Regions from separate parts of the Thiocapsa bogorovii genome, predicted to be linked through region 2. Evidence: predicted binding sites of a transcription regulator. Region 2 holds the regulator's gene; the other holds the start of a gene.

Region 1 (4,971 bases), 2.2 Mb from region 2:
AAAAATTCCTGAGATCTCCCATCCACGGCGGTACATCCAACCCCGGATACAGGGAGGGATCACGCGCATATTCGGCCAGATCGAGAATCCAGCCGATACGCTCCAAACTCAGGCAGAACTCCCCGGCATCCCAACTCGGATCGATCCAAACCTCGCTGCAGCCCACACAGCTTTCCCAGCGAAATCGCCCCTTTCCATCACTGACCCAGATCGCCCCGCCCGGCCGATCGACCAGCTCTCCCAGGGTGATGACAATACGTTCCGGCAAACCAACGTGAAGCTCTTGTCCGGACAGCCGCCGCGTGACCCGAATCCACTCATGCCGATAGTCGAACCGGGAGCGAAAGAAGCTTTTGGCGATAAAAACTTTCAGCCATGCCCGCAAGTGCCCTGAAAAGAAGAGCAAAAGCGGCACACCCCCGGCCCCGATGAGGAACAGAAGCTGCAGCGGTCCGCTCCACTCCTCGCCGTGAATCTTGATCCAGTAGCCCGCAAACGCCATCAGCACCAGATAGATCCCAGTCGCCACCAATGCCGTGGTATGAAAGACCAAGGTGCGCGAGACAAACAAATGGACGGTCCAACGCGGATTTCGTGCCGCGGAGATTGCCAACAGCGGGATGACGACGACGTTCCAGGGTCCACGCACCAGCAAAATCTCCGGATCGATCCGGTTCACGAGCATCGCATCCGCATAAAAATAGAAGTCAAAGCCGAACAGCGCACCGAGACCGAAGCACAAAAAGCGAATCTCGTTGCGACGCTGCCAAAGGGTGTTGCGGTAGACATGCTCGACCAACACCAGCCCGATGACGGACAATGCGACGTACCCGAACATCCGGGCCTGAAGCGCGATTTCATAGGCTTCGCCAACGAAGGGCGAGACCCAAGACTCGAACGGCAGAGACAACAGCAGGGCGATCGCGACGGCGACACCCCGCAAACGCTTCAGCAATCGCAAAGCCCCCGGTCGTTCCTGGATCTGAAACTCCAGCAGACGCGCCAGGAAGAGAATCCAGGCGAATGCCCGCAAGGACTCCAACACCCAGATGACCTCGATCGGCAAGATCTTCCAGGTCACTTGAACGGCAAGCGCCGTTGCCCACACCGCGTTGATCGTCACGGCCACGACCAACAGCATGCCCTGCATGCGCCCACGCCAGCTTATCAATAGCAGTAATGCGAGGCCCGCGGACAGAACCGCAACGAGCGCATAGCCCAGTTCCCCGGTCGCTTGCGGAGTCAACATCTTAAGACTTAGGTGAACGGATCGTCACGGAGCGTGACTGGTGGGGAGATTCTAGCGCAATGGTCTCCGGCGTGGTCGCCCTGTGCCGCCGCATGACGGTCGAAGACCGTCGCAACGACTGACCGACAGCCTTGACTACCGAGCACACGCGGATTTTCCAATGTGATCACCCTTCAGGGTCCAGTCGAGCGAAATCGATCCGAACGTCAACGCCGCAGCCTAAATCGGCGCCGAAGAGAGGGCGTCCAGCGTCCGGGACCGCCAAGGCGGAAAGTTGTAAAGGAATCCGACATGACGGCGAACCGGTGCTGAAGCGACCTGCGGACCGGAGACAGAATGAATAGAATTCTTTATTCTACAGCGACTTCGTCGAGAACTGTTTTCTGGATTTTTCCGATCCGGTCCGCGTCCCATGTGGTCGTTTTTCGAAATATTTTACAGCGAGATAACTCCGCCGGGGCAGCTCGACGTGTTTCTCGCATGCAGAGGAGGCCGTTCGCTGCTTGAAGGCTATCGGGCCTAGGCGGTGACTCCTCGCCGGCACGTGAATTGACGGGAGTATCGTGATCTGTTGTTTTGTAAATTTTTTTCGGAATTCCTCACGGAAATTCCAGGCAGCCCGGGCAGGGCGAACAGGCGCAATCGTCCTCGATGAAAGGCTTCACAAACCCTGTCCGAGCAGCGACAGGACCTCTAGCGTCACGTGGCTCAAAGATAGGCACGCTTTCTGCTAGAGCAAGCGGTGCGGGGGTTGCGGCTGATGCCAGTGCCCGACGCTTGAACTCGGACGACAACAGCTCAAGAGAATTTCAATAATGAGAATCGCGACACGGAATCTGGTCGGTTTGGTGGCAATCTCCGCGTTTGCCCTTCACAGCGTCCCTGCAACGGCGGAGAGGGTGGATGCGACGCAGGCATCGTTTCAGTATGGCTTCGGACAAGCGGGGATTACGAAAGCAGATGATCGACACCTCAACGCGAATGCACTCGACGGGTCGACTAGCACTTTCCGAAGCTTAGGTTTGAATGGCTCTGCCGTCTTCGGATTTGGAACAGCCTTTTCGGGGCCCGTGACGGTCTGGGAGACGACATTCAACACATGTAACGACACGGGTGCCGGAACATGCAGGCACTGGCCGGAGAAGGTCGCGGTCTACGCGGGAAATTCCTGGGACTTCTCGAAGCCAAGCTTCCCAGCAATGACAGCCGAGCCCAGCCAATGGACGAAGCTCGGCGAGCTCGGGAACTTTGCGGCTTCGCCCCCGAACGGCGGAACTTTGAATGCAGACGGGGTTTTCCGGTATCTTCTCCTTGTCGACCTGGGCTTGAATACGTCTTCTCCGAAAGACGGTTTCGACGTGGCGAAGGTGTCCGTGAACGCGGTGCCGATCCCCGCTGCCGGTTGGCTTTTCGGAAGCGCGTTGATCGGGCTCGCGGCTGTGTCTCGACGCAAAAAAGTTCGTTCCGAAAAGCATCGGGAGTCATAGCGCACCAAGGTTCCCGCGATCCTCTCGGATGGCGGTCACCGCGCTGGCTTAGATCAAGTAATCCGTAGGTTGTGCTGACGATAGGAAGCACAACTTCCGCCGACGGTGGGTTGTGCCTCGCACGGCTCGGCACAACCTTCGCACCCCTCTAGCGTGAAGGCTCCGGACCGGAGCCTGGCGAATGGGTTGCCAGAGTTCGCCTAAGCCGGAAACACTCCGGTCGACAGATAGCGATCGCCTCGATCACAGATGATCGCGACGATAACGGAGTCGCTCAGCTCCCGCGAGAGCGACAGCGCTGCTGCGACGCAGCCCCCGGACGACACCCCGCCGAAGATTCCCTCCCGCGCGGCAAGCTCGCGAGCGGTCTGCTCGGCGATGTCTTGAGAAACATCGATGATCCGATCCACACTCGCGGGATCGAAGATCTTCGGAAGGTAAGCCTCGGGCCAACGTCGGATCCCGGGGATGCTTGAACCGGCCTCCGGCTGAACGCCGATGATTTGAATCTTCGGGTTCTGCTCTTTGAGGTAGCGTCCGGTTCCCATGATGGTCCCGGTCGTACCCATCGCACTGACGAAGTGGGTGATACGCCCGTCGGTGTCGCGCCAGATCTCCGGGCCGGTCGACTCGTAGTGCGCTGCCGGATTGTCCGGGTTGGAGAATTGATCGAGCCGGATCCCCTCCCCTCGCGCCTCCATCGCATTGGCCAGATCGATTGCCGCCTCCATGCTTCCCGCCTTGGGTGTCAGGACGATCTCCGCGCCGAAGCTGCGCATGACACCGCGTCGCTCCGCACTCATATGCTCCGGCATGATGAGCACCATCCGATAGCCCTTGATCGCCGCCGCCATCGCGAGCGCAATCCCGGTGTTGCCGCTCGTTGCCTCGATCAAGGTGTCGCCGGGTTTGATGGTGCCCCTTTCCTCGGCTCGACGGATCATGTTCAACGCAGGGCGATCCTTGACGGAGCCTGCGGGATTGTTGCCCTCGAGCTTGGCCAGGATCAGGTTGTCCGTCTTGCCGGGAAGCCGCTGGAGTCTGACAAGGGGCGTGTTGCCGACGAAGTCTTCGATTGTTGGGTAAGACATCTTCTTCTGCTCACATCGGCTTCGCGCCGGGCGGATAAAGGTTGTTTGGGAGAATCTTCAACTGCGTCGGGCGCCGACCAAGCCACGGCGGAGCCGCACCGGGGCCTCGTTCGTTCTTTCGGCCATCGCGGCATGTGGCGCGGAGCGTCACGAGCCCCTTGTTGCAAGGCCCAGGCGGCCGGTCGAATGAGCGAGCCCCCGCGCCAGCCTAGACGATGCATGCCCATTCCCGATACAGTACGGGAATTCAAGAAGACATCAACCGGGCATGCACGCACGATGGGCTACAGATCCAGACCGAAGGTATTGCCTGCTCGAGACACTGTCGCTGCCCTCGAGAGTGCCGGCGGTGATGCTGCTCTCGCGCAAGAGCTGCTTGCGGCCTTGCTCGATGGGCTGCCCGCCGAGATCGAAGCCTTGCGCGCCTGCGTCGAGGAGTCGGATTGGCCTGGGCTCGCCGAGCACGCCCATCAGGTGCGGGGAGCAACACGGTATTGCGGGGTTCCTGCGCTGGACGACGCCATCGAGGCTTTGGAGCGCGCGGCACGCTTGGGCGATCCTCTGCTGATCTCGAATGATCTCGCTGCTGTCGAGGCCCATGCAGGCCGGCTCGCCGAGGAATCCGGGGCTTAGCCGCTACGACGATCGTTCGTCGCCTTCCTACAAAGAATCCGGAGCGCTCGCCAAGGATCGGAAGTGCTCCGTTTTAAGATGTTTCGACATTCTGCGGCACCGCATGACGCCCTGAAAAGTCCTGCTTCGCATTCGGCCGAGGTCCCGACGTCCTTCGCTCCGGCAACATCAAGAGGACATTTCAAGAAATAAAACATGGGCTTAAATTCCATCAGAATAGACTGAAGACCGAATCACTGCCCTTCATCGCCCCCACAACAACCTCGGCACGAGCTTTGCTGCGGTGCCTACATTCGTTCGATCAAGTCGATCATCGCCCGATCCGAGGCCGATCATGTTTCCGGAAGAACTCTCTGCGAGGTTGCTGAAGAGCGTGACTGAGGTCGATCCGAACGCTAGACAGCAAGGGATCCCCAAGGACGACGACCCCAGTCTGAAAACCCGAAAACTCTCCGATCAAGCTTTGGCGGTTGCAGAGAGTCTCAGGGCATCGACGATCTCCGCGTCCGTC
Region 2 (4,971 bases):
GGCATCGTAGCCGCGAATGCGCAGTATCTGGTGTCGCACGGCCGCCTCGACCAAGATCGCCAGGTTGCGGCCAGGCGCAACCGGCATCGTGATCTTGGGGACGGCGACCCCGAGAATGTTGCGTACCGAGAGGCTGCCGCTGAGTCGATCGATGCACTCCAACTGCTGCTGGTCGAGCGGCTGGAGATCGATAATGAGGTTCAGCGTCTTGCTGCGCACGACGGCGCCCTCGCCGAACATGGCGCGGATGTTGAGGATCCCCAGACCGCGAACCTCGAGAAAATCGCGCAGGGCTTCGGGACAGGTCCCCTCCAAGGTCTCCGGGGCGATGCGCGCGAAACGCGGCGCGTCGTCGGCGATGAGCCGGTGGCCGCGCGAGATCAGGTCGAGTGCCAGCTCGCTCTTGCCGACGGCCGGATCACCGACCAAGAGGACGCCCATGCCCAAGACCTCGATGAAGACGCCGTGCACCGTGCGGCGCTCGGCGAGCGCATGGGTCAGGAAGTAGCGAAGGTGGTTGATCAGCTCTTCGTCGCCCAGGGAGGAGCCGATGAGCGGCGTGCGTGTCTGCTCGGCGGCCTCGCGGAAGGCGGGCTCCGGTTCGATACCGTCGGAGAAGATGACGGCGGTCGGATGATCCCCGAAGAGCTTCTCCACGGTCTCGCCGAAGGCGGTCCGGCCCAGGTGCGCCAGATAGATCAGCTCGGCATTGCCGATCACCTGCAGCCGATTGGGGTGGATGCAGTTCAGTGAGCCGATGAGCGACTGCCGGGTGGTTCCGGGATCGTCGCCGCGCAGCGGACGCGCGGCCGTCGGCTCCGGCGTGATCCAGCGCAGCTTCAGCCGGGGTCCGGTCTGAGCGATCAGAGATTGAAGGCTTTCGATCATCGCTGGCGGCCCGGCTTGACCGCTAGGTGGCCTTCAAAAGGTCCAGAATCGCCGCGGGCGAGTCGGCGTCGCGCAGTTGCGACCGCGTTGCGGACTCGCTGAAGCGGCCTGCCAGATAGGCGAGCAGTTGGAGGTGCTCCTCGGTCGCCGTCTCCGGAACCAAGAGCGCGAAGGCCAGATCGACCGGCTCGCCGTCGGCGGCGTCGTAATCGACCCCCCGAGTCGTTTGTACGAAAGCCCCGATCACCTGCGAGACCTCTTTGATCCTCGCGTGAGGCAGGGCCACGCCGTGTCCGAGACCGGTGCTGCCGAGGCGTTCGCGCTCGAGGAGGCGCTCGAAGACGTTCTCCGTACTCAAGCGCGGATGGTCGTTGGCGAGCAGCTCGGCAAGGGTCTCGAGCAAGCGCTTCTTGCTGGAAATCTCAAGCCCCTGACCGATTCGGGCCTCGTTGATCAGTTCCGGGCTGAGCATCGGTATCGGCTCCCGTGCGCCGCGGGTAACGGGCGCTTCGGCTGGCTCTTGAAACGGGGCCCGCGCAGCGATGGCGGGCGAGAATATGTGATCATGGATCCTGAGAATCCTCGGATGTCTGGACGGGGTCGGCGATTCCGCCTGCCAACCCTCACCGATCCCGTTCGTATCATGCCTCCGACGGGCAAGAGCGCCCATCGGGGGTCTCGGAGGCGCCTTCGCGACGCCTGGTGCATCAGATCTGATCGGGTTCTTCGCCCTCGCTGATCTTCGGGCTCGTAGCGCGATGATCGTTCTTTTTCTCCTTGTGGCGAAGCACTTGGCGATCGAGCTTGTCGATCAAACCGTCGATCGCAGCGTACATGTCCTCATGGACCGAGTCGGCGAAGAGCTTGTTGCCGTTGATATGCAGTGTCGCTTCGGCCTTTTGGGCGAGCTTCTCGACGCTGAGAATGACGTGCGCGTTGATGACGTGGTCGAAGTGCCGCGCAAGCCGCTCGAACTTCGTGTCGACGTAGCCCTTCAGCGCGTCGGTGACGTCAATGTGATGACCCGTCAAATTGATCTGCATCTGCTGACTCCTTATTGTTCAAAGTGCCTGCTAATCCAGGCGCTTGCGCTCGTTTGAGGGTGGAACCCCCATGGCCTCGCGGTACTTGGCGACGGTTCGCCGCGCGACATTGATCCCCTGATCGGCGAGTTCTTGTGCGATCTTGCTGTCGCTCATGGGCTTTCTCGCGGACTCGCCGGCGATCAGCTTGCGGATTAGGGCACGGATCGCGGTCGACGAGCATTCCCCGCCAGAAGCGGTGTTGACGTGCGAGGAAAAGAAATACTTGAATTCAAAGGTTCCCCGCGGCGTGTGCATGTATTTCTGTGTCGTCACTCGCGATACGGTCGACTCGTGAAGCTCCAAAGCCTCGGCGACATCGCGCAGAACCATCGGTCTCATCGCCTCGTCTCCGTGCTCGAAGAACTCCTGCTGCATCTCGACGATCTTCGCCCCGACGCGCAGCACCGTGTCGTTGCGGCTGGCCAGGCTCTTGATGAACCAGCGTGCCTCCTGCAAATGGCTCTTCAAGGTGACGCCGTCCGCGCTTTGATCGGCGCGCCGGATCAGGCGCGCATACTCGGCGTTCACTCTGAGTTTAGGCATTGACTCGGGATTGAGCTCGACCGACCATCGGCCCTCGCGTTTGCGCACGAAGATATCGGGAACGACATACTGGGCCGGTGCGCCGGCGATCAGGCTTCCGGGTCGCGGATTGAGACGTCGGATCAGGGCCAGCGCTCCGGCAACGGCTTCCTCGGATTCCTTCAGCTGACGGACCAGGGAAGCGACGTCGCGCTTCGCCAGATACTCGAACCCGTCGCGGCAGATCGCCATCGCAGCGTTTCGCCAAGGCGTTTGGGCAGGCAGCTGGCTCAGTTGAATCAGCAGGCACTCGGGGAGATTGCGCGCACCCACGCCCGGGGGGTCGAAGGATTGAATGCGGTGAACAACCGCCTCGACCTCCTCTGCGCTGATCTCGGGATGGTCGACGGTCAGGAGCAGCTCGTCGATATCGATGCGCAGATAGCCGTCGGCGTCGATCGAATCGATAACCGCTTGGGCGATCATATTGTCGCGCTCGCTCAGCCTGCAGAGGTTGAGCTGCCAAGCGAGGTGGTCGAGCAGGGTCTGAGGGCGACTCTGTTGGGCAAAGGGATCGTAGTCCGAGCCGTCGTCGGATCCGTGCGACGTGCTCGGCAGATAGGAGTCGAAGACATCGGTCCAGAGCGTGTCGACGGGCAGCTCGTCGGGCATCTCGTTGGATTCGGCGTGGATCTCGCGGTCGACGGTTTGCTCGACCGCCAGGCGCGGTGTTTCGATATCCTCGCTCTGGATGGTGCCCGTTTGCGGCTGCTCGCCGACGTTGAATCGGTCCGCTTCGTCGCCCTCCTCCAACATGAGGTTGGTGTCCAGCGCCTCCTGAATCTCCTTCTGGAGCTCCAGTGTCGAGAGCTGCAACAGACGGATCGCCTGCTGCAACTGAGGCGTCATGGTCAGGTGTTGGCCGAGCCGAAGCTGGATGGATTGCTTCATGGATCGCGGATGCGCTTTTCGATGTGTTCGATCAGGTAGCGGCCATGGCCAATTCTGCTCGATTCCAGCCGTTTGAGTCCGGTGAAGGCGTCATCAGCCGAGGCATGCCGGCCATCTTACACCCAACATCTCGGAAAGAGCATCCAACGGATGCGCGTGCCGGTGAAGTGGCGGGCTTGCGCTCACATGGAGAAATCTGCGCCCAGGTAGACGTCGCGCACTTGTTGATCGGCCAAGAGCTGGGCGGGGGTGCCTGCCGCGATGACGCACCCCGAGCTGATGATGTAACCGCGGTCGCAGATATCGAGCGTCTCGCGCACGTTGTGGTCGGTGATCAGTACGCCGATCCCGCGATCGCGCAGATGCGAAACGATAGCCTTGATGTCTCCGACGGCAATCGGGTCGACCCCGGCGAAGGGTTCGTCGAGCAGCATCACCAGGGGGTCGACCGCGAGCGCGCGTGCGATCTCCAGGCGGCGCCGCTCCCCGCCGGAGAGGCTCAGCGCAAGCGATCCACCGACATGGGCGATTCCCAACTCTTCGAGGAGGCGCTCGCAGCGCAGGTTACGGTCGGCCCGGGATAGATCGCGGCGTGTTTCCAGGATGGCCAGGATGTTGTCGCGCGCGCTGAGCTTACGAAACACGGAGGGCTCTTGTGCCAGATAGCTCAGGCCGGAGCGTGCCCTCGCATGCATCGGTTTTAGTGTGATGTCCTGCCCGCTCAGCGCGATACGGCCCTCGTCCGCCGGGATCAGGCCGACGATCAGATAAAAACAGGTGGTCTTGCCCGCGCCGTTCGGTCCGAGCAGGCCCACGACCTCGCCGGCATCCACACCGACGCTGACGTCCCGCAGGACCTGGCGTCCGCGGTAGCTCTTCTTCAGATGCTCCGCGCGCAGCGTCGTCGAGCCCGACCCTAAACCGCGTCCAGAGTGAAACGCGTCGTTTTCATGTTGTGTCGGGTTCAAGGATTTTTTCGACCTTTTAGAAGACGCGGTTTGGAATCAAATATTCTGAATACCGTAAACCGTTCCAGCTCAGACAGTTGTCGGAGCTGGCGCAGCCAAGCCACCCCAACAAACGACGCATACCGCACCGGGCGCGGTTTAAGTCCGAGTCGGAATCCGCGATAAGATCGCTCATCCTAAACCGCGTCGCCGCCTAGGCTCTCGGGATTGTTCAAGGGTGGTCTCCGATCAAAGGTCATCGTCTGCCCCGGACGCGGTTTAGCCTCATTCCTCCTCCGGGGTGATGGTGATCTTGACCCGTCCGCTGCCCCCCGCGCGAAAATGGGCGCGCGCGCGATCGTAGACGATGCGCTCGCTCGCGACGCGGTCGGCCCCCTGAATCAGCAAGGCGTCCTCGATGAGGGTGAGCTCGTCCTTGTCGGCGTCGTATTCCATCCGCTTCGCGAAGGCCAGGACCTCGCCCTCGTCGTTGTCGAGGAGCTGTTTGAAGCTCGCCGGGGCGCCGAGTGCGATAATAAAACGCGGGCGGCGGTCGTCGCGATGATAAACGGTCACAT

What was found. The regulator sigma-54, encoded in region 2, starts transcription at its own class of promoters, with help from an activator protein. The targets are predictions, from matches to a motif close to TGGCANGNTNCNTGCTT.
Region 1: LT988_RS23745 (VPLPA-CTERM sorting domain-containing protein) is a predicted target of sigma-54. The motif match lies at 1,966-1,982, and genes of this name have one in related genera.

What each region holds. Positions count from the first base shown of each region.
Region 1 covers NZ_CP089309.1:5,330,751-5,335,721, reverse strand. The annotation lists gene prsK (XrtA/PEP-CTERM system histidine kinase PrsK) at 1-1,249, opposite strand, end outside; gene LT988_RS23745 (VPLPA-CTERM sorting domain-containing protein) at 2,065-2,736, shown strand; gene cysM (cysteine synthase CysM) at 2,937-3,827, opposite strand; gene LT988_RS23735 (Hpt domain-containing protein) at 4,047-4,460, shown strand; gene LT988_RS23730 (hypothetical protein) at 4,795-4,971, shown strand, end outside.
Region 2 covers NZ_CP089309.1:3,096,486-3,101,456, reverse strand. The annotation lists gene hprK (HPr(Ser) kinase/phosphatase) at 1-888, opposite strand, end outside; gene LT988_RS14025 (PTS sugar transporter subunit IIA) at 911-1,360, opposite strand; gene hpf (ribosome hibernation-promoting factor, HPF/YfiA family) at 1,596-1,931, opposite strand; gene LT988_RS14015 (RNA polymerase factor sigma-54) at 1,962-3,446, opposite strand; gene lptB (LPS export ABC transporter ATP-binding protein) at 3,629-4,345, opposite strand; gene lptA (lipopolysaccharide transport periplasmic protein LptA) at 4,679-4,971, opposite strand, start outside.